DNA from 4 places in the Pradoshia sp. D12 genome. Region 1 is predicted to be linked to each of the others. Evidence: predicted binding sites of a transcription regulator. Region 1 holds the regulator's gene; each other region holds the start of a gene.

Region 1 (5,973 bases):
TATAAAGAAGCAGTTGAAAAAGCAAAAAATGACATTCTGAATGATATTTCCTTATATATGGAAGAAAGTGAAACAAAGCCTGCAGTTAATGATTATTTGGAAAGCAGAGAACGTTATTTGAATCAGATTTGGAATTTAGCATGGAAGAGTCGAACGCTTCAGCGGATGAATAGAACTGAAAAAATTAAATTTTTGGGTCTTCGTGGTATAGAAACAGAAGGAGCATCCAAGAAAGCAATTAATAAAATGGTTGAACAAGAACTGAGTGGATTAAAATCCTTTGATATGAAAAGTTGGATCCAAGATTACTTTGGAGAAACAGATGAACGATGGAATGAATTATTTGAATCAGTAAAGTTAAAAAAATTGAAAGCAAATTATGAGAATATCGTTATAAAAGATGAGGCCTTAAGTATTTTGAGCAGTAACAAGCTTTATTTTTATTTAAAGCTCAGATATAAAGTGGCAAATCAATTACAAAAGGATATAGCAAATGTGAAGGGGTTCAATCAAGCTCAATTTGAAACGCTCAACGACCTCTTATATTGGGGATATGATGTATACCAGGATGATTCTGTTTTTGACGAATATATTTATCAAAATCTGATCGATACCTTTGTTTACGAAACCATATACCCATTTATACTATCAGAATTGCCGAATCAGATCATAAACCAATATGAAAATTTGTTTAAAGGGTCGATTAATCATAAGCTGATCAGGCAATTGATTGGGGGAAATATTAGTGAATTTCAATGGGAATATGAAAGTGAAATAGAGCAGGAATTGATTGAGGACCTTATAGATGTTCGAAACCACCCGGACGAATTTGATATACAAATGCCGTTATACCATACTCAGCACAAAGAGAGAATTGAAAAAAGAGAACAGAAATTAGAAGAGCTGAGGAAACAGGAAGAAATAAAGCAAAAGAAACTGGATGACATTTTTGGTGTTGAATACAAGACGACCGTTTATAGCAACACTAAATATATTCTGCATATAGGAGAAACAAATACCGGTAAAACTTATCAGGCACTAAATAGATTAAGGATAGCTGCATCTGGTATATACCTGGCACCTTTAAGGCTATTGGCACTTGAAGTATATGAAACGCTTAAAAACAACGGAATTGCCTGTGCATTAAAGACAGGTGAAGAAGAAAAAGATATTGCAAATGCCACGCATTATTCCTGCACAATTGAAATGTTTACCGAGAAAGATGAATTCGACGTCATGGTTATAGACGAAGCGCAAATGATCGCAGATAAGGATCGTGGGTTTTCTTGGTTTAGAGCTATTAATAAAGCGCGTGCTCGGGAAGTTCACATTATAGGCAGTCACAACTCTAAAAGGATGATTTTAAATCTGCTTCAGGGAAATGATATTGAAATTCATGAATACAAACGTGATATACCGCTGATTGTAGAGAAAAAACCTTTTAAGATTGAACATACCAAGGCAGGAGATGCATTGATTGTATTTTCTCGAAATAAAGTGCTTCAAACCGCTTCAAAGCTGGAAAGAAACGGCCATAAAGTAAGTGTGATCTATGGAAGTATGCCTCCTGAGACAAGAGCTAAACAAATTCAGAGGTTTATTAACAGGGAGACGCGAGTGATTGTATCAACAGATGCTATCGGAATGGGGCTCAATCTACCAATTAGGCGGGTCGTTTTTCTGGAAAATGATAAATTTGATGGCACGAGAAGACGTTTATTGACCTCCCAGGAAGTAAAGCAGTTAGCAGGCCGTGCCGGCCGTAAAGGTATATATAATGAAGGAAGAGTGGCATTTACTGATCAAATTGGTTTAATGAAACGGTTGTTGAATGGTGAAGACCGGCCAATCAGTACATTTACAATAGCTCCTACACAGGGTGTATTTGAACGCTTTAAACGTTATCATTCCAGCTTTGATCAATTCTTTGAATTATGGGATGAATTTAAAAATCCTGCCGGAACAACAAAAGCACCGCTTACTCAGGAAAAAGCTTTATATCATTTAATTCGCCATGAACAAATAGAAGGACGAATGTCGATAACTGATTTATACGGTTTTCTGCATTTACCTTTTTCAGCGAATGAGGAGAGCCTTGTTAATCAATGGCTCTATAATATGAAAGCCATTGTGGATAGAAGAGAATTGAGAGAGCCTTTAATAAAGAAAGATTCCTTGGATGAACTTGAATTATCTTATAAATCAGTAGGATTGCATTTATTGTTTTTGTATAAATTAGATAGAAGAAGTGAAACGGTCTATTGGGAGCGAGTAAGAGAAGAAATCAGTTCAGATGCACATAATCAGTTAAGAAAAGGGGTTAAAAAATATCAAACAAAATGTCGGTCATGCAATAAGCCGTTAAGCTGGAATTATCCATTTGCTATTTGTCAGTCGTGTTATGAAGAGAGTAAACGATCAAGATACTATTACAAAGGATGGGATATATAGGACCTTCAAGCTTGCAATCATAATGGTTGCAAGCTTTTTGTATTACATAATTATATTATGTAAACAACGAGATAAATAAAAGCGTTAATCTATTTATAAAGTGGAATATGCCAATCTTTAAATGCATAAGTTTAATAGAGAAAATAGAGATAATAGATTTTAAACACATAAGTAGAACCGGCTGAAAGCCGGTCCCATCGTTCTTATTGAATATTTCTGTATAACCCGATCACTTTACCGAGGATGCTGACATTTTGTAGAATGATAGGCTCGAGCATAGAATTTTCCGGCTGCAGACGGAAATGAGTATCTTCTTTAAAGAAACGTTTTACGGTAGCTTCATCATCTTCAGTCATGGCTACGACAATTTCACCATTGTTTGCTGTATGCTGCTGGCGAACAATAACATAGTCACCGTTAAGTATTCCAGCTTCAATCATACTGTCACCCATAATTTCAAGCATAAACACATTTTCATCGGCAGGAGCCATATGCTCAGGTAGAGGGAAGTATTCTTCAATATTTTCGATAGCTGTAATAGGCTGCCCTGCAGTTACTTTCCCGATTAATGGTACATTAACTGAGTTTGTTTTTGGAATATGGTCATGTGGATCCATATCCAGGATTTCAATAGCACGCGGTTTTGTAGGATCCCGTCTGATGAGTCCTTTGCTTTCCAATCGCGCTAAGTGACCATGAACTGTGGAACTTGAAGCCAGTCCGACTGCTTCGCCAATTTCTCGAACGGAAGGTGGATAGCCCTTCGTTTTTACCTCTTCTTTAATATATAGCAAAATATCCTGTTGCCGTTTGGATAATTTAGTAGTCATCTCCCGCACCTCTTTTAGCTTTTCTTGTTTTTAGTATATCATTTCCTGTTTAACAGTACAAACATAAGTTCGTTTTTTGTGTTGACACAAAACGTTTGTTCGGTTTATACTTAGTTTATATTAAACGAACATACATTCGATGGGGGTTTATTTATGAAAAAATTATGGACTTCTTATAGCTATTCAATCTTGTTTTTTATAGGTCTTTTCTTATTAATAACTACAATGATAGTAACAAATATTGAAGCACCAAAAGACGATTATCAACAAATTACGGTTAAAAAAGGAGATACAGTTTGGGATATGGCTGAACGTTTTAACGGCAGTAAAATGACACAGACTGAATTTGTCTCTTGGGTTCAGGAAAATAATGACTTGCACATTAATCATATAAAGGAAGGGCAAACGATTGTGATTCCTGTAAAGAAAATGAACGAAAGCACAGAAATGCTACACTTAGCAGATTCTGATAAATAACTATATAATCAGAAAGGTCGGGAATGTTTCCCGGCCTTATCTATATGTAAAGAAGAATGGTGATAGAAAATGAAGGTTGGAATTTATTGCAGAGTCAGCACAGATAAAAGTTCACAGGAAACATCACTGGAAAGGCAGGAGCAGGAGTTAACAAGACTGGCTGCCATAAAAGGGTTCGAGGTTGTAATAATCGAGAAAGAACAAGCCAGTGGATATGATTTAGAACGAGAAGGCATTCTAATCTTGCTGGAAAAAATGAAAAATAGAGAAATCGAGGGTCTCTTGATTCAGGATGAAACAAGACTTGGCAGAGGAAATGCCAAGATTGCTCTATTACATTGCATCTATAAAGAAGGAGTTAAATTATATACGGTTACTCATAATGGTGAGCTTGAGGTTTCTGAAACAGATGCCATGATTTTGCAAATCATTAGTATAGTAGAGGAATATCAGCGAAAATTGCAAAACAGTAAAATCAGAAGAGGGATGAAACGAGCCATTGAAAATGGATATAAACCGCAAAGAAATTTAGCAAATCAACATCTTGGAGGCGGAAGAGAAAGGTCAGAGGTACCTTTACAAGAGGTCATTGAGCTGCGTATTAAAGGATTAACATTTGCTGAAATTACGGAGAATTTAAACAGAAAAGGCTATGATCTCTCTAAAGCCACTATTCACCGAAGATATTCAGAATATAGGAAAAAGAATACTAATCAATAGTTCCTTCTTGAAAATCCAGCGGTTTTTCTATACGATGACAATATCTACTTATATTTTATATAGAAGGAGCAATACCATGCTGCCAATGCATAAAATTAAAAGAATTAATGAATTATCTAAGAAATCAAAAACAGTTGGGCTTACAAAAGAAGAAGCCACTGAACAATCTCTTCTAAGGAAAGAGTATTTGGAAACCTTTCGTACTTCAATGAGAAATACGGTTGAAGGTTTGACCATTATCGATCCAGAAGGTAAGGATGTCACACCTGAAAAAATAAAAAAATTACGTAATAAAAAATTACATTAAGGGTATAGGATAATAGGCTAGACTCCAAAAAAATAGTTTAAGGAGTGACGATTTTGTAGCATTTACCAACAAAGTCTTGTCAACCTGTTTATACTTCATTAATATAAATTAGAAGGTTAATCTGAAAGGATGTAGGCAATGTTCACAGAAAAAGATAATTTATCTATCACAGCTATTCGTACACTTTCAATCGATGCAATTGAAAAAGCTAATTCAGGTCACCCTGGTATGCCTATGGGAGCTGCTCCTATGGCTTATACACTTTGGACCAAATTCATGAACCATAATCCAAAAAATCCGGATTGGTTTAACCGTGATCGTTTTGTATTATCAGCAGGACATGGTTCCATGCTTTTATACAGCTTATTGCACTTATCAGGTTATGGCCTTGATATGGAAGAAATTAAGAATTTCAGACAATGGGGCAGTAAAACACCTGGACATCCTGAATATGGACATACAAAAGGCGTAGAAGCTACAACCGGACCACTAGGCCAAGGTATTGCGATGGCAGTCGGTATGGCAATGGCGGAACGTCATTTGGCGGCAGTCTACAATAAAGATAACTTTGATGTTGTAGATCATTTTACATACAGCATTTGCGGAGATGGAGATTTAATGGAAGGGGTATCAGCTGAAGCTGCTTCTCTTGCTGCCCATTTAAAATTGGGACGTTTAGTAGTCCTTTATGATTCCAATGATATCTCTCTTGACGGCGAATTAAACATGAGCTTCTCTGAAAGTGTTGCTGAGCGTTTTAAAGCTTACGGATGGCAATACATTCGCGTAGAAGACGGTAATGATTTGAATGAAATTGCTAAAGCGCTTGAAGAGGCAAAAACAGATCTTGACCGTCCAACTATGATTGAAGTAAAAACAGTTATCGGATACGGTGCTCCAAATAAATCCGGTAAATCTGCTGTTCATGGTGCTCCGCTTGGCGAAGACGAAATGAAATTAACTAAAGAATATTACAAATGGACATTCGAAGAAGATTTTTATGTGCCACAAGATGTTTATGACAATTTTGAAGAAACTGTTGTAAAAGCTGGTGCTAAAAAAGAAGAAGAATGGAACCAATTATTTGAAAGCTATAAAAACGAATACCCTGAACTTGCTGCTCAGCTAGAAACAGCAATTAAAGGCGAATTACCTGAAGGCTGGGATAAGGATATTCCTGTTTATGAA
Region 2 (5,973 bases), 900 kb from region 1:
TGCTAAAGCCATTATTATTCAGGATGATCAATTACTTGCGATAAAAAAAGAAGATCAGGAAGGTGTCTATTATATATTGCCTGGTGGCGGGCAAGAGCATGGAGAAACCTTTCATCAAGCGTTAATAAGAGAATGTATAGAAGAAATAGGACAGGAGGTTGAAATTGGTGATTTAATCCTGATTCGTGAATATATCGGACAAAATCATGAACATGCTGCTTTTGATATGGAAACCCATCAAATTGAATATATGTTTTTATGTACGATTAAAGGAAGGAATACAGTGATTCAAAATGGACTAAATCCTGATGAGGGACAAATCGGAGTAGAATGGCTGCCGTTAAGTGATTTATTAGCATACAGACTCTATCCTCAAGCAATGAGAAAACAGGTAATCAACTATCACAAAGGTGATAAGGTTCCCGTCTATTTAGGAGACATAAATTAAAGATTTGTATATTCTTTTTGGGGCGTCAAAGGTGAGGGATGATTGAATGAAGATTAAATTGGATGATTTAAGAGGAACTGAAGTGGCTGCTTTAATTAGTAGCCATCTTTACAGTATGGCCGAGCATTCTCCACCTGAGAGTATACATGCTTTAAATCTGGAAGAGTTGAAAAAAACAAATATCACGGTTTGGAGTGTCTGGGAGAATGAGGAGTTAGTTGGCTGTGGGGCCCTGAAAGAACTTGATATGACTCATGGAGAGATTAAATCGATGAAAACTTCACTGAATCATTTAAGAAAAGGGGTAGCTAGAAAGCTGCTAGAGGACATTATCAATATAGCGAAGGAACGTAACTATAAGAAACTAAGTCTGGAAACCGGATCAATGGCTGCCTTTAAACCAGCCCAAAGGCTTTAGAGAGTGTTGGATTTCAATATTGTAAGCCGTTTGCAGATTACAAAGAGAACCCGAACAGTGTGTTTATGACAATAGAATTATACTAACTATAGTAATAGAGGGATAGGTATGTTGAAAATACCAAAAATCGTAGAAACTATTTTGAATGAATACGAAGGATTATTCAATGAATATCTGCCAAATGAGTTGGAGGGCTTGTATTTACATGGCTCCATTGCACTGGATGCCTTTGAAAAAGGTAAAAGTGATATCGATTTTATTTCTGTCACAAGTCGGCATTTCACAGAAGATGAAGCTGGTATTCTCTCAAAGATTCATAGAATGATCGCTCAAAAATATAAGACTCCAGAGATGGACGGTGTCTATATTACTTGGGGAGACTTAGGGAAAGTGAACAATAATCATCAAAATCATTTTTATTATAATAGCGGAAATTTAAGCTTTGGCCCCTATTTTAATTTCAATCCTGTGACATGGACACTTTTTGCTAAAAAAGGAATTACTGTTCTTGGGCCTGCTTCCTCGGATTTTGAACTGGAATTCCGCTCGAAACAATTACAATCCTATGTATTCGCGAATATGAATACATACTGGGGCGATCGAGTTCAGTGGTTGGAATCCTCATTCGATGAATTGCTGAACATGCCTGCTCACGATATACGGGAGGAAATAGAATGGACAGTTCTTGGGCTGCTTTGTCAATACTATACGTTAGCGGAAGACGATATCATTTCCAAGACAGGGGCAGGGAGATATGGTTTAAGCCATATGCCAAAAGAGTATCATCAGATTATTAATGAAGCTGTTCTTGCTCGCACAACTGATAAGGAGACTTTATATAGTTCAAACAAGGAACGTTTGGATTCGACCCTAACATTTTCAAAGTATTTGATTAAATACTGTCAACGTTTTCATTTTATTTAGGGAAATACCGTGATTAAAGAGTGAAAACAAGAAAATCACAGGGCGGGATTAAATGATCCTCGCTCTGTGATTTTGTTTATACACCGTATTTATTCGTTACAAGTTGTTTGAATTAATTCCCAAAGTTTTTCTCCAATTCAATTAGCTCGGCGGAAAGTTTCATAAATGCTTCTTTGTCCTTATTGTCCAAGGCATGATCGATTTCTTCTTTCAGTTTCCTATGTGCATGGGTTAGTTGAGCTTCGTAAATCATCATATCCATCAGTAGATCTTCCATGGTCCCCTGGTCAACAGTCACATCAACAGCTTTTACGATATCTGTATTTGCTTTTTCGTGATTCATGGATATCCCCCCGTTGCTTTTTTTTATTATAAGTCAGATGAAAAGAAAAATCAACTAAATATTTAAATTATTCAGAAAATTTACTTTGGTAGTTTGAAATAGTTATTTATCATATACCCAGAATATAAAATGAATTAACCGTAACAATCATGGGGGTTCTGGGTTAAAATTGAAATTTTGGTGAATAAACCAATTATTTTAAAATATTATGTTATATTGAAATTGTAGTTTAATTGCAGGATTTATAAGGAGGAAGCTATGGAAAAGAACGTGATTACCAGGAGAGAGGATTACGAAATAAGTCCATTTACATTTGCTGTTGTTCCAGTAGAATACGGATCGAAAACGTATTCTAAAGTGATTGAATTTGATGAAGAAATTTTAGTACCTTTTAGGCCATCGGAAGTAGTAAAATCCAGCTGTGATTATTTTGGGGCTGATTATCCTGGGAGGTGCCAGTCGACGAAAAAGCTCCTCGGTATCTCGCATAAAGTGCCGATATCGTTAGAAGCGGCTAATCGATTATTCTTTTTTCCTACTACATCTCCTGCAAAAGAATCATGTATTTGGCTTTCTTATGAACACATTGTATCCAGAGTTAAGATTGACGCGACTAAAACCCAAATTAATTTTCATAATAAGCAATCTATCGTTGTTCCAGTTTCATATAGTATCATTGAAAACCAGATGCTCAGAACTGCAATGCTGAAGTCGAAGCTGCTTCAAACCTTAGCAGAGACGGAGCGAAAGACACATTATTTATATAACGCCATGCAAGTTAATGATAGGAATTCGGATTTCCAAGCAAAGCATGGTTTAATGCATTCATCAAATAGTTATAAGGAAGGTCGATGAAACTTATTGCTGTTAATTTTTCAGTTGGTCAGTCCACTGCTTCAAAAAATAATACTCCAGTAATTCCTGTACTTTATTTCGAATACGGGGATTGAAATAATTATGGTATTCCTCATAGCCTTTATACAGAAATAAAAAGGAGGTGAATGATTCGTCTCTTTTTGTTTCTTCCACTTTGAGTTGATGTGTCCTCATATAGTGGCTTGCTTGCTTCAATTCTGCTTGGACCTGTTTCATGGTTTCATCAATTAATAATATGTATGGTTGTTTTAATTTAAGGGGCGATGCTTTTACCACTTGAAGGTCTCGGGCAAGTACGGTGAGGACCATGGGTAGATAGATCGCTTTTTCCATTATATTGCGCTCTTCTGTAGGGATGCGGGTCATGTAAATCGCGTCCTTTCAATGTCTGTAAAAAAAAAACGAACGTATGTTCCTATATAGAATAATCGCTTTTCACATTTTTGACAAGTTTATTTTCTAACTAATTCTCTCCTTACAGCAATCTGATATAATAGGGGTAAGGATTGTTTCAATCTAATGTATATGGGGATATTTATATAGTATGGACTGAATTTGTTATTTGTTTGTGAGGAGAGACTATGGATCTTAATTGGTTAACAGAATGGCTAACATTGGAGCATTTAGCCGAATTAATAAGTGATTATAGAAACTTAGGTCCCATTCCGGGATTGTTGCTCCCGTTTGTTGAAGCGTTCCTTCCTTTTTTGCCTTTGTTTGTTTTTGTGACGGCTAATGCCAATGCTTTTGGCTTATGGATTGGATTTCTTCTCTCCTGGACAGGTGCTGTCGCTGGTGCGATGGTTGTGTTTTATTTGTCCAGAAAATATGGAAAGAAAAAAGCCCTTTCATTTTTACATAGACATTCGGCTGTGCAAAAAGCGATGCTCTGGATCAATCATCATGGATTTGGCCCGTTGTTTATCTTGCTTTGTTTCCCATTCACTCCTTCCGCGATCGTAAATATAGTTTGCGGATTATCTGACATTAGTCCAAAACAATATATGCTTGCTGTCTTTGCAGGGAAATTGGTCATGATCTTTACTATTAGTTATATTGGCCATGACATTATGTCTTTAATTCGCGAACCAGTAAAAAGTATTATTGTTGGTATCGTCATTTTCCTTTTATGGCTAGTAGGCAAACAAGTAGAAATCCGTTTGAATCGGGTGGAACAGAAGGACCATTCGTAGAATGGAAGGATATCTGTGAAGAGTGAAAAAAGCAGTTGTTAATAGTTGACTGAAAGTTTATAATTATAACTAAATTATTCCATTAAAGGAGGTGTAGAGATGAATCGTTCTGTGAAGGTATGTTTGCAATGGCTTGAAAACTTGTCATTGATCCGTGCCATTTTTCATGTGCAATTTCGCCAAGGGGGTAGTCTGCCCTTTTCAGGAAATTTCATATGAAAAAGAACGATAATAAGTCTCTATACCCTTGATAAAATAGGAATTCAAAAGCCATGGGGAAGTCTTATATCGACTTTCCTATGGCTTTTTTTCATGTACAGGGTATGAGCATGAGAGGGGTTCATACACATGATTGTATGCAGTGTACAGCAAATTGAAAAAAACTATGGCGGAACAAAGCTATTTGAAAATATTACGTTTGAGATCAAGGAAGGAGAACGAGTTGGATTCGTCGGTCGGAATGGCTGTGGGAAATCAACAATTCTAAAAATGATAGCAGGCGTCGAAACAATTGATGAGGGGGCTATTCACATTAAAAAGGGTGCAGCAATAGGCTTGCTGTCACAAATCCCTGACTTTACTGACGGCATCACGGTATATGAATGCTTGCAATCTGCTTTTGGCCATATGATTGAGCTGAAGGAGAGACTGGATAAATTAGAACATAGTATGGCTACTGAGACCAATGATAGCTCATTGGCTCGCAGTATAGAACAGTATGGAGAAGTTCAGGAGCAGTTTGAACGGCTTGGTGGCTATGAGATGGATAGCACGATTATGAAGATAGCCAATGGGCTGATGCTCGATTTGATGCTCGATAAACGTTTTGTTTCCTTAAGCGGAGGTGAGAAAACAAAAGTTTGTTTAGGAGTGCTGCTTCTGCAAAAGCCAGATCTCCTATTGTTGGATGAACCAACCAATCACCTGGATATTGGTGCAGTTGAATGGCTTGAAGGATTCCTCGAAGACTATGATGGGACAGTTCTGATTGTCTCGCATGATCGATTTTTCCTGGATCGAACAGTTAAGAGGATTTTAGATTTGGACGATGGAGAGGTATTCGTATACGAAGGAAACTACTCTGAATTCGTGCAAGCAAAAGAAAAGCGGCTTTTGGAAGAATTTAATCAATATAAGGAACAGCAGAAGAAAATCAAAAAAATGAAGGAAGCGATAAAACGATTGCGGGAATGGGCCAATCAGGCGAATCCACCGAGTGAAGGATTGCATAAACGTGCCCGCAATATGGAACGTGCCTTAGAGAGAATGGAGAAAATTAAACGGCCCATTTTAGAAAGACGTAAAATGGATCTAGACTTCGACCAATCTGAGCGAAGCGGTAAAGATGTCCTGCAGCTTCATGGAATTACGAAGCGATTTGGTACGCAAACACTGTTTGAGAATATGAACCTGCTTGTTCAATACGGTGAACGAATTGCGATTGTTGGTGCTAACGGCACCGGGAAATCAACCATTCTTAAACTGGTTCTGAATGAGTTTACACCTGACGTTGGAGAGGTCAAACTGGGCAGCAATGTGAAGATTGGATACTTGTCTCAACAGCTATTTCAAGAAGGAAAAGACATGACCGTTTTGGAGGCCTTCCGCCAAGAGGTCCATGTTACAGAAGGGGAAGCCCGTCATATTCTGGCCCGGTTCCTTTTCTATGGTTTTCAAGTCTTTCAAAAGGTAGAAAAATTAAGCGGGGGTGAGCGTATGAGATTACGACTCGCTCAGCTAATGTACCAGGATATTAATTTATTGATACTGG
Region 3 (5,973 bases), 1.8 Mb from region 1:
CACACCTGTATAGGTTGCCGGATTGGATCGCGGCGTACGACCGATTGGTGATTGGTCAATATCAATCACTTTCTCCAGTTCCTCCACACCTTTTATCTCGCGGTGGTTTCCTGGTCTCGCTTTCGCCCTGTGCAGCTTTTGAGCTAATGATTTATGGAGAATTTCATTCACTAATGTACTTTTACCTGATCCGGATACTCCTGTAACAGCTACAAATGTCCCAAGCGGAAAAGATACATTTACATTTTTGAGATTATTCTCTTTAGCACCTTTAATCTGAATTAATCGTCCATCGCCCTTTCTGCGTTCCTGTGGCAAAGGAATGAATTTTTTCCCTGATAAATATTGGCCCGTTAAGGAATTAGAATCCTCCATCACTTCCTCCGGCGTACCTGCTGAGACAATCTCACCGCCGTGCGCTCCTGCTCCAGGACCGACATCAATCAAATAATCCGCTGCCAGCATCGTGTCCTCATCATGCTCCACCACAATAAGCGTATTCCCGATGTCACGCATACTTTTCAGCGTCGCAATCAATCGGTCATTATCACGTTGATGAAGACCAATTGAAGGTTCATCCAAAATGTATAAAACACCTGTTAAGCGCGAGCCGATTTGAGTAGCCAATCTGATTCGCTGTGCTTCTCCCCCTGAAAGTGTTCCGGCTGCTCGGTTTAATGTCAGATATTCCAAGCCAACATTATTCAAAAAGCCCAGCCTTTCTTTGATTTCCCTAAATATCAAACGGCCGATACTCATATCTTTCTCGGATAGATTCAAATTTTCAAAGAAATCGTTAGCATCTTTAATAGAGAGGGCCGTAATCTCGCCAATATGCTGTCCTGCTATTAATACCGCCATCGTTTCCTTCTTCAGACGATAGCCTTTACAGGTTGGACATGCCTGCTCGGCCATATATTTTTCCATCTGATCACGTGTATAATCTGAACTTGTTTCGTTAAACCGGCGTTCTACATTAGCCAATACGCCTTCAAATTCCACTCTGTTTTCCCGTATTTGCCCGAAATCATTCTCGTAACGGAAATAGATTTTCTCCCCATCCGAGCCATAAAGAATTTTATCAAGCTGGCTTTCCGGTATTTGAGAGACTGGAACATCCATATCTATACCATAGTGATTGCATACACATTCAAGTAATTTAGGATAATACTGAGAACTGGTAGGTTCCCATGGAGCGATTGCATGCTCCCTTAATGTTAATTCCGGGTCAGGAATTACGGCAGCCCGGTCAACTTTTACTTTAAAGCCCAGTCCATCACATGTTGGGCAGGCGCCAAATGGACTGTTGAACGAGAACATCCGAGGCTCCAATTCCCCAATTGAAAATCCACAATACGGACAGGCATGATGCTCACTGAAAAGCAACTCTTCCTCGCCTATTACATCAATGATAACTTTACCATCACCCAGACGGAGTGCAGATTCAATTGAATCAGCTAAGCGGGCATTGATTCCCTCTTTCACGACAACCCGGTCGATGACCACTTCAATCGTATGCTTTTTATTTTTATCCAGACGAATATCATCATCCAAATCATACATTTCTCCGTTTACACGGACACGGACATACCCTTGCTTTTTAATATCTTCAAGCATTTTGACATGGGTACCTTTTCTGCCTGTTACAACCGGAGACAGAATCTGCATTTTCGTGCGTTCTGGATAGGACAAGATTCTGTCTACCATTTGCTCAATTGTTTGAGATGTAATTTCAATCCCATGCACAGGACAGACTGGTTTGCCGACTCTGGCATACAATAAACGCATATAATCATAAATCTCTGTCACTGTCGCAACGGTTGAACGAGGATTGCGGCTTGTCGTCTTTTGGTCAATTGATATCGCTGGAGACAGCCCTTCAATCAAATCAACATCCGGTTTATCCATTTGGCCGAGGAACTGCCGGGCATATGCGGAAAGAGATTCCACATAGCGGCGCTGGCCCTCCGCATAGATTGTGTCAAAAGCCAGGGAGGACTTTCCGGAACCGGATAAACCCGTCAGTACAACCAGCTTATCCCGGGGGATTGTCACATCAATATCCTTAAGATTATTGGTCCTGGCCCCTTTAATTACAATTTTATCAAGTGCCATCCTATGTTCATCCTTCCACTTTTAACTCTAAAATTAAATCTCTAAGTTCGGCAGCACGTTCAAAATCAAGCGCTTTGGCTGCTTCCTTCATTTCTTTTTCCATATTTGCAATTACTTTTTGACGCTCTTTCTTGGAAAGTTTCTCGTATTTATTTGCAGCTTTTTCTTCTTCATCTTCCGTTATATGAGTGGCCCGAATGACATCGCGAATATCCTTCTGAATCGTCTTGGGAACGATGCCATGTTTCCTGTTATACTCTTCCTGAATCGCACGGCGCCTTTTAGTCTCTGAAATCGCTATTTCCATGGAATTCGTTATTTTATCTGCATACATAATAACATGACCGTTTGAATTACGGGCAGCACGGCCGACCGTTTGAATAAGAGACCGTTCTGAACGCAGGAATCCTTCTTTATCCGCATCAAGAATAGCTACGAGTGAGACCTCCGGAATATCAATCCCTTCACGCAGTAGATTTATTCCAATCAACACATCATATTTTCCAAGACGCAGATCTCTGATGATTTCGATTCGTTCGAGTGTTTTAATCTCAGAGTGTAAATATTGAACCTTGATGCCAAGCTCTTTTAAATAATCCGTTAAATCCTCAGACATTTTCTTAGTCAATGTAGTGATTAGGACACGCTCATCCCTTGTGATTCTCTCGTTAATTTCCCCTAACAAGTCATCAATTTGACCTTCAATCGGGCGAACATCAATAGTTGGATCCAGCAGTCCTGTTGGACGGATAATCTGTTCAACCATTTCCGGTGAATGCTCCTGTTCATAAGGCCCCGGTGTAGCAGATACATAAACAATCTGGTTGACATGTTCTTCAAACTCCTGAAATTGCAAAGGCCTATTATCCATTGCGGACGGCAAACGGAAACCATGATTGACAAGTACCTCTTTCCGGGCGCGGTCTCCATTATACATTCCGCGAACCTGCGGGACTGTAACATGGGATTCATCTATAACCATTAAAAAGTCTTTAGGGAAATAATCGATAAGGGTATAGGGGGTAGAGCCCGGCGGCCTTAAGGTCAGATGTCGGGAATAGTTCTCGATTCCTGAACAAAAGCCCATTTCTCTCATCATTTCAAGATCGTAACGGGTTCTTTGCTCCAACCGCTGTGCTTCGAGAAGCTTTCCTTCACCTCTTAAAAAGGTGAGCTGCTCTTCCAATTCCGTCTCAATATTTTGAATAGCAATCCTCATCTTTTCTTCTCTTGTAACGAAGTGGGATGCAGGGAAGATAGCTACATGATCTCTTTCGCCGATAATTTCTCCAGTCAGCGCATCCACCTCTCTGATCCGTTCCACTTCATCGCCGAAAAATTCAACACGTACACAGTGTTCATCCTTTGAGACTGGAAAAATCTCTACTACATCTCCTCTTACTCGAAATGCTCCGCGTTGAAAGTTAATATCATTTCGTTCATATTGAATGTCGACCAATTTACGTAATAGCTGATTCCGCTCCATTTCCATGCCAACTCGTATGGATAAAACCATTTCCCCGTATTCTTCTGGAGAACCCAAGCCATAAATACAGGACACACTGGCAATAATAATGACATCCTTCCGCTCAAATAATGCAGATGTTGCAGAGTGGCGCAGTTTATCTATCTCATCATTAATACTGGCGTCCTTTTCTATAAAGGTATCAGTCTGAGGTACATACGCTTCAGGCTGATAGTAGTCATAGTAACTGACAAAATACTCGACTGCATTATTCGGAAAGAACTCTTTAAATTCACTGTACAGCTGTCCAGCAAGCGTCTTATTATGAGCAATGATAAGGGTGGGCTTATTAGTCTCTTTTATCACGTTTGAAATCGTGAATGTTTTTCCGGTTCCAGTAGCGCCAAGCAGCGTTTGATGCTTAACGCCATTATTAATTCCATTCACTAGCTCTTTAATTGCAGTTGGCTGGTCTCCTTGAGGAGTATACTTGGAAACCAATTCAAATTGTTTACTCACACAAAAGCCCCTTTCATCATTTTCATCTCAAGTCTCGTTTTATTTGATAACAATATTTTACCACAATCATCTATAAACAAACCAATAAAAAGCGAACAAACATTCCCTTTTTTAACTTTAATAATATCATTTATGCCCATCCTGCAAAAAAATAAAAGAGTCTTCCTCAATAATATGGAAGACTCAGTCTGTTGTTTATGCACTTTTAGGTGTTCTTTTGATCATGCGCTGAGAATACCAATACCCGGCCGTTAATGAAAATGCGTCAATTATAATCAGAGGCCAGGATGATGTATAGCCTTTATACGCTGATGCGGCGATTAGGGCAACCGTTAAACACAAACCGACTATGCAGCTATATGTCACTCTTGAAAAGAGCACAACTAATAAACCTGGAGCTAAAAGAGCTATTAAAATCTTCATCTGAGGTCTCACCTGCTTCCTCTGGAATCACGCAGCTATTTTCCAGCAATTCTATTCAGCTACAAATATATTACATTTCATGTGATTAATCCAGCAGGATACTAAGTTAATCGCTGACTGGCCCTCCATTTGGCACCCCTCTGACTTCAAATGTGTCCATAGGCCTTTAGGATCATGTATGAAATTTTATCCAAAATTAGGTTTCGTTAACCAAATCTAAAGGAATTTATAAAGAAGCAAGTATTCATTAATATAGGAGGGAAAATATGAAACTTAAAAAATGGTTATCCATCTCTTCTGCTGCTTTCTTAGGGATTGCCTTAACAGCATGTTCGGATGCCGAAGAAACCTCTAATGATGAGAACGATTCAAAAGAAGAAACAGTTGAAATTACATATGCCAGAGGAGTCGATACGACAGGCAGTACAGAAAAACTGATAGAAGCATTCGAGAAAAAACATCCGAATATTAAGGTAAACTATCAGGAAATGCCGAATAGTTCTACTCAACAGCACGATCAATATGTAACCGCATTCAGTAGTAAAAGTGCTGAAATTGATGTATTTGATGCAGATGTTGTTTGGCCGGCAGAGTTCGCCCAAGCTAACTATGCGATGGAATTAGACCGCTTCATCGATCAGGATAAAATAAATCTCGAAGACTACTTCCCCGGTCCAGTTGAAGCCGGGAAATTTGAAGGCAAGCAATGGGCTCTGCCAAAATACTCAGATGCCGGTATTCTTTATTATCGAACAGATTTGGTTAGCGAACCCCCAAAAACATGGGATGAGTTGATAGAAATGGCTAAAGAAGGAAACGGGAAAGAAGGCACAAGCTCAGGCTTTGTCTTCCAAGCAAAGCAATATGAAGGTATTGTTGTGAACGCCATGGAATTCATTGCCTCCTACGGCGGCAAAATCATCGATGAAAACAATGAAGTCGTCATTAACAGTCCAGAAGCCAAAAAAGGACTTAGTAAAATGGTTGAAATTGCAAACGCAGATTTCATGCCAAATAACATTTTAACTTTTACCGAAACGGAAACTGAATCTGCCTTTAAAGAAGGCCAAACTGTATTCGCACGCAACTGGCCCTATATGGAAAAAACAGCTGCTGATAAAAGTACCTCAAAGGTAGCTGGCAACTTTGCCTTTACCTCCTTGCCTGCTGGTGATTCAGGCTCAGCTTCGACACTCGGAGGCTATATGGCCATGATTAACCGCTATACTGATCATCCAAAAGAATCATGGGAATTTGTGAAATTCATGACTGGGGAAGAAGGACAAAAAATCTCTGCGACCGAAGGCGGACGTGCTCCAACCATAAAAGCTTTATATGAGGATAAGGAAGTACAGGATGCGGCTCCTGTTTTCAAAGAAAAGTCTTTTGTTGAAACACTAGAAAACGCTGTACCTAGGCCGGTTACTCCAAATTACCAGGAAATATCGGAT
Region 4 (5,973 bases), 340 kb from region 1:
GGTAAATCAAATTTATCCATTTCCTCTGCTGCTTCAACCACTTTCGCTTCACCGTTTAATCCATAGGCTGAGCGGATTTTAATGGAAATTTCATCCCGAACATCTGGATTTTCTTTTAAGAAGAGCTTCGCATTCTCTCTTCCCTGTCCTAAGCGATCTCCATTATATGAGTACCAAGACCCACTCTTTTCAATAATATCCAATTCAGAACCAATGTCGATGATTTCTCCTTCTTTGGAAATACCCTCACCATACATAATATCAAGTTCTGCCACTTTGAAAGGTGGAGCCACTTTATTTTTAACAACCTTTACTTTAGTCCTGTTCCCTACAATATCATTTCCCTGTTTCAGTTGTTCTGCACGTCTTACTTCAAGGCGAACCGTAGAATAGAACTTAAGAGCACGACCACCTGGAGTTGTTTCTGGGTTACCAAACATAACACCAATCTTCTCACGGATTTGGTTGATAAAGATTGCTATGGTGTTAGATTTATTAATGGATCCAGAAAGTTTACGAAGAGCCTGAGACATTAAACGGGCTTGTAGACCCATATGAGAATCTCCCATTTCACCTTCAATCTCAGCTTTTGGTACTAAAGCAGCCACTGAGTCAACAACGATAATATCAATTGCACCACTTCGTACAAGCGCCTCAGCAATTTCCAATGCCTGTTCACCTGTATCTGGTTGGGAAAGTAATAATTCATCTATATTTACGCCAAGCTTTTGTGCATATGCCGGATCTAAAGCATGTTCTGCATCAATAAATGCTGCTTGTCCACCCTGTGCCTGTACTTCAGCAATTGCATGTAAAGCTACTGTCGTTTTACCGGAACTCTCCGGTCCATAAATCTCAATTATTCTACCTCTTGGATATCCACCCACACCGAGGGCTGAATCAAGAGCAAGCGAACCACTTGGAATGGTAGAAACCTTTCTGTCTGCTCTTTCCCCCAGCTTCATTACTGAACCTTTACCAAATTGCTTTTCAATTTGTTTTAGCGCCATATCGAGCGCAGCTTGACGTTCACTCACAGTTTATTTCCTCCCCATATCTATATAAAAACATTACATGTATAATTTAGAACTTATTTATACTATACCTCATCTGTCCCCATTTAACAAGTAAAAAAGCGAACATTTATTCGTATTGTTTTAATGGTAATTTTGCTAATAAATTTAAAGAAACTCTCTAGCAAACAGAATGCTTTTAGCAGTAATTAAAGTAAAACTAAAATTATCTCAATTTTATAAACAATAGAAATCCCCAACCATATAAGTTGGGGTTTTCTATTATGCATATAACTCTCTCAACTTTCGGATAAGAAAATGACAGCCATACTTCATGCTTCTTACCCGATTAACCTCACGCATACCGCCTAAGTCCAATCTCTTTGCGTACGTTTTCTGACCGGAAATGGCTATACCGATATAAACAGTCCCTACCGGATGACCTTCCAATTCATCTGGTCCAGCTACTCCAGTAAAACTAATCCCAATATCAGATTGGAGCATGGCTTTAATATTATCAGCCATTTCCATAGCACATTGCTCACTGACAACTCCATATTGGTCGATGGTTGATTGTTCGACCTTCAAAAGCTTTTCCTTTGCTTCATTGGTATAAACAACAATACCGCCCTTAAGGATTAAACCGGCTCCCTGTATATCCGTCATTTTTTCCTGAAACATTCCGCCGGTTAAGCTTTCTGCTGCCGATATTGTAAGCTCATTTTCTTTTAAAAGATTGATAAGTTCAGTCATAATAGTCGCATCATCATATCCGTAAAAATATTCTCCCACACGCGAAAGAATTTTTTCTTCTGTCTCTTTTAATAGTTTGTCAGCTTCTTCAATAGATTCATGTTTAGCTGTAATACGAAGAGTTACCTCTCCATCTGAGGCAAGAGGCGCTATTGTCGGATTACTTTGCTGATCCAGTAAATCTTCTATATCTGTTTCAAGCTGTGATTCCCCAATACCAAAGAAACGGAGGACTCGGGAATCTATACGCTCCACCCTGTCCATTAATCTCAAAAGATAAGGAACTGCAAAATTTTGATGCATTGGCTGCATTTCACTTGGAGGACCTGGTAATAAAATGTGAAGAATATCCCCATGAGACACAACCATTCCGGGAGCCATTCCATTTTGATTAGGGAATACTTCCGATCCTCCAATAACCAATGCTTGCTTCCGGTTGTTTTCTGTCATCACCCGTTTTATTTTCTTGAAATATTCTTCAATATTTTCCATAGCTTTTTGGTCTGTTATTAATGTTTTACCTATATGGGCAGCTACAACTTCTTTTGTTATATCATCCTTTGTTGGTCCCAACCCACCAGTGTATATTATGAGATTTGCTCGGGATTCTGCAATTTCAATAGCCTTTTTTAATCGTACAGGATTATCCCCAACTACTGTATGGTAATATACGTTAATACCTATCTCTGCCAGGCTTTTTGATATAAACTGAGCATTGGTATTTGCAATCTGTCCAAGTAATAACTCAGAGCCTACCGCTATTAATTCTGCATTCATTCTGTCACCCGCCATTTAACAAGTTATATTTAGAATGATACCCTTATTTAGAATTTAAAAACGCATGTTTATTCTTAGCAAAGTAATCCCAGCCAGACCATAGAGTAAAGAATAAGGCTACGTAAAGAGCTATATCAGCAAACGGGAAATTAATCCACGCAAATGGTAGATTATGCAATAGTAATGCAGCTATAGCTATGATTTGAGTCCATGTTTTAATTTTACCCAATTGATTCGCTGCAACCACTTCACCTTCACCGGCTAGAACCAGGCGAAGACCTGTTACCGCAAATTCACGGCTGATAATTAAAATAACAATCCAAGCAGGGGCCAACTCGTATCCTACAAGGATAATTAATGCTGCAGATACAAGAAGTTTATCTGCCAACGGATCAAGAAACTTTCCAAGGGTTGTGACCAGATTATGTTTTCTAGCATAATATCCATCAATCCAATCAGTAGTGGAAGCAATGATAAAAATGATAGCTCCAACAAAATGAGAGATAGGCAACTCCACATCGTTAATCACCCACGTTCCCCAATCAATGGATGGAAGCATGATAATCATAAACACAGGGATCATGCAAATTCTGGAAATCGTTATCTTGTTCGGTAAATTCACTTGATGTTCCTCACTTTACTTTTAAATTTTATTTATAAAAGGATAGACGAGAGAAGGCCATCCATTGATGACCTTCCAATCTTACTCCTTCGTGTAATCAATCGTTATGTTTTGAACAATCAGTTCACTTTCATACTCCAGTTTTTCATCATTAACAAAAATTTCAGTGTCTGGAGTTTTCCCTATATTCATGACTATTTGATTATCATCTGAAAGATCAAAATCCTGGCTTTCTCCATTTTGAATCACCCCATTGAAGAGATTTTCTCCCTTGGAGTTTTTAACAGATACCCATGTCTCGCCGGTAGATTTTACTGATACCTTAAATTCATCTGTATTACTTAATTCATATGTTGTATTTTTTCCATTCGCGGAGGTCACTTTCAGCTCAGCAGAACCTGCTTCTTCCGGCTCTTTAGATTCTTCCTCAGCATTCTCTGGATTACTTTCTTCTTCTGTTTCCGTTTCTTCTTTCTCATTGGTGTTTTCTTCTTGGTTTGTGGATTCACCCTGCTCAAGTCTTACAGGGTCACCGTTTTGATTAACTGTCCCTGTGTCATCATTATTACCAATGGCTTTTGCTACAAAGTAATAAATAATAGCCACTACTGCAACAAGGAACACAGCTATCAAAATTTTAGGAAGTACTTCCATCCACTTTGAATGCTGTACTGGCAATGTTTTTTTCGATTGCACTCTAGATAATTTTTGAGGAATCTCCTCCTGCTGAACTGCCGCAGGAATATCCGTTTGATGCTCCGCAAAAAGCTGTTCAGGATCTAATCCAACTGCTTCAGCATATTGTTTAATAAACGCTCTGACATAGAATTTGCCCGGCATCATTTCATAATTGCCTTCTTCTATACCAACAAGATAACGCTTTTGTATTTTGGTTATCTGTTGAAGGTCATCCAGGGTTAATCCTTTAGACTCTCTGGCTTCCTTTAATACTTTACCTAATTCCGTCATATAAACACCTTCTAATCACTAAAAATCAAACGATCCAAATTCGGATCCTCCAAATAAAGAGGACTGTTGGTCTACTGCTTCATATGTGATCTCTTCGTTCGGGTCATTACGTAGTTCAATAATATAATCAAAATCGTTCATTGTATACTCTGAATTTTGTACAAACACATCAGGATGTTCAACAACTTTAATTGAATCAAGTCTCATGATCTCACGCACAAGCTGCCAATGCCTTTCATTGGCTCTGCGAGTTGAAACAATCCCATCCAGAATAAATAAGTTATCTTCATTGTATTCATCTTCAATTAATTGATTTCGAACGGTTTGTTTTAATAAGGTGGAAGATACAAATAACCACCGCTTATTCGCACAAACACTTGCAGCAACAATCGATTCAGTTTTACCAACCCGGGGCATACCCCTGATTCCAATTAGTTTATGGCCTTCCTGTTTAAAAAGCTCGGCCATAAAATCAACTAGAAGCCCAAGATCTTCTCTTACAAATCGGAATGTTTTTCGATCATCTGCATCTCTTTGTATATAACGACCATGTCTGACTGCTAACCGATCTCTTAATTTCGGCTCTCTAAGTTTAGTTACTTTTATCGTATCCATTGTTTGCAGAATTGATTCCAGGCGTTCAATTTGACGATTATCCTTCGCCAAGAGAAGCATACCTCTTCTCCCCTCATCCACACCATTGATGGTTACGATATTTATGGAGAGCATTCCTAGCAAAGAAGAAATATCCCCTAACAAACCGGGACGGTTAATTTTAATTTCATATTCAAAATACCATTCCTTCTTGTCCATACCGTTCCCCCTAAGAGAAATATTTGACAAATTCCTTCAATATTTTCCCTATATCCTATCATATCTGATTTACTGACGAGTGGAAAGCAAAATACATAGTGTAGCATTAAATACTTATGTATTCCATCCGCCATTCACACTGATAATCTGCCCTGTTATATAACTGGAGTCTTCTGAGAGGACAAAGGAAACAACTCCAGAGATATCCTTCGGATGCCCCAGCCGCCCCATTGGGATTTCTTCTTCCAATTCTCTAAGCTCTTCAGAATCGAATCGATTGAGCATAGGTGTGGAAATTGCACCGGGTGATATAGCATTTACACGGATTCCGGAAGGTGCAAGCTCCTTCGCAAGTGCCTTGATAAAAGAATTCTGTCCACCTTTTACCATTGAATAAAGAACTTCACAGGAAGCACCCACTTCTCCCCAAATAGAAGTAATGGCAATGATACTGCCATCTTTTTTTTGTATTAACTTAGGAACTAGTCCTTTAGTCAATAAAAAGGGAGATGTAATATGTAATGAAACCATCTGTTTGGCTCGGTCATCGGTTATATCTGTTATTAAACCAAAATGACTGTCACCGCTATTTAGTATTATCGTATCAATTTGATTAATTTCGTCAATTATAACTTGATGTCCGCCATCTTTACTTAGATCAGCCTGAATTACTTTCACCTGTATTTGAAATGGTTTTAACTGATCTAAAAGCGAATTAATTCCGCTAAGATTACGGTTATAATGGAGATATAGATTCCAGCCCTCTGCAGCCAAACGTAATGCAATTGCTTGACCAATTCCTCCACTAGCACCCGTAATGAGTGCATATTTTCCATTCATAATAAAAACCCCTTGCCGTAAATAACACTTACAATACTTTTCATTATAAAGCTTGAAGATGAAAAGTAAAACCACCAATTGAAAATAGTCAATTGTTTCTAATATAAGCTTCTTTAATCCTACCAAATAGTTATCGTAAACCAGTGAATCAGTTAAGCTGGTTAATTGTCCGTTTACCTTGTATTA

The links. Region 1 encodes LexA, which represses DNA repair genes until DNA is damaged. Its sites were predicted from a motif close to CGAACATATGTTCG; they were not measured.
Region 2: F7984_RS04450 (YhjD family protein) is a predicted target of LexA. The motif match lies at 3,412-3,425, and genes of this name have one in related genera.
Region 3: uvrB (excinuclease ABC subunit UvrB) is a predicted target of LexA. The motif match lies at 4,192-4,205, and genes of this name have one in related genera.
Region 4: recA (recombinase RecA) is a predicted target of LexA. The motif match lies at 1,137-1,150, and genes of this name have one in related genera.

The regions. Positions count from the first base shown of each region.
Region 1 is NZ_CP044545.1:1,799,466-1,805,438, forward strand. It holds gene F7984_RS08775 (helicase-related protein) at 1-2,451, shown strand, start outside; gene lexA (transcriptional repressor LexA) at 2,655-3,281, opposite strand; gene F7984_RS08785 (cell division suppressor protein YneA) at 3,435-3,758, shown strand; gene F7984_RS08790 (YneB family resolvase-like protein) at 3,828-4,478, shown strand; gene F7984_RS08795 (DUF896 domain-containing protein) at 4,555-4,785, shown strand; gene tkt (transketolase) at 4,924-5,973, shown strand, end outside.
Region 2 is NZ_CP044545.1:898,459-904,431, forward strand. It holds gene F7984_RS04425 (NUDIX domain-containing protein) at 1-448, shown strand, start outside; partial or broken gene F7984_RS04430 (GNAT family N-acetyltransferase) at 495-952, shown strand; gene F7984_RS04435 (aminoglycoside adenylyltransferase domain-containing protein) at 975-1,790, shown strand; gene F7984_RS04440 (IDEAL domain-containing protein) at 1,903-2,133, opposite strand; gene F7984_RS04445 (competence protein ComK) at 2,392-2,988, shown strand; gene F7984_RS04450 (YhjD family protein) at 3,001-3,375, opposite strand; gene F7984_RS04455 (TVP38/TMEM64 family protein) at 3,591-4,202, shown strand; gene F7984_RS19675 (RAxF-45 family protein) at 4,302-4,421, shown strand; gene abc-f (ribosomal protection-like ABC-F family protein) at 4,551-5,973, shown strand, end outside.
Region 3 is NZ_CP044545.1:3,556,913-3,562,885, forward strand. It holds gene uvrA (excinuclease ABC subunit UvrA) at 1-2,115, opposite strand, end outside; gene uvrB (excinuclease ABC subunit UvrB) at 2,123-4,099, opposite strand; gene F7984_RS17195 (CsbA family protein) at 4,295-4,522, opposite strand; gene F7984_RS17200 (ABC transporter substrate-binding protein) at 4,789-5,973, shown strand, end outside.
Region 4 is NZ_CP044545.1:1,456,563-1,462,535, reverse strand. It holds gene recA (recombinase RecA) at 1-1,037, opposite strand, end outside; gene F7984_RS07200 (competence/damage-inducible protein A) at 1,296-2,543, opposite strand; gene pgsA (CDP-diacylglycerol--glycerol-3-phosphate 3-phosphatidyltransferase) at 2,587-3,165, opposite strand; gene F7984_RS07190 (helix-turn-helix domain-containing protein) at 3,247-4,134, opposite strand; gene F7984_RS07185 (DUF3388 domain-containing protein) at 4,153-4,947, opposite strand; gene ymfI (elongation factor P 5-aminopentanone reductase) at 5,062-5,787, opposite strand.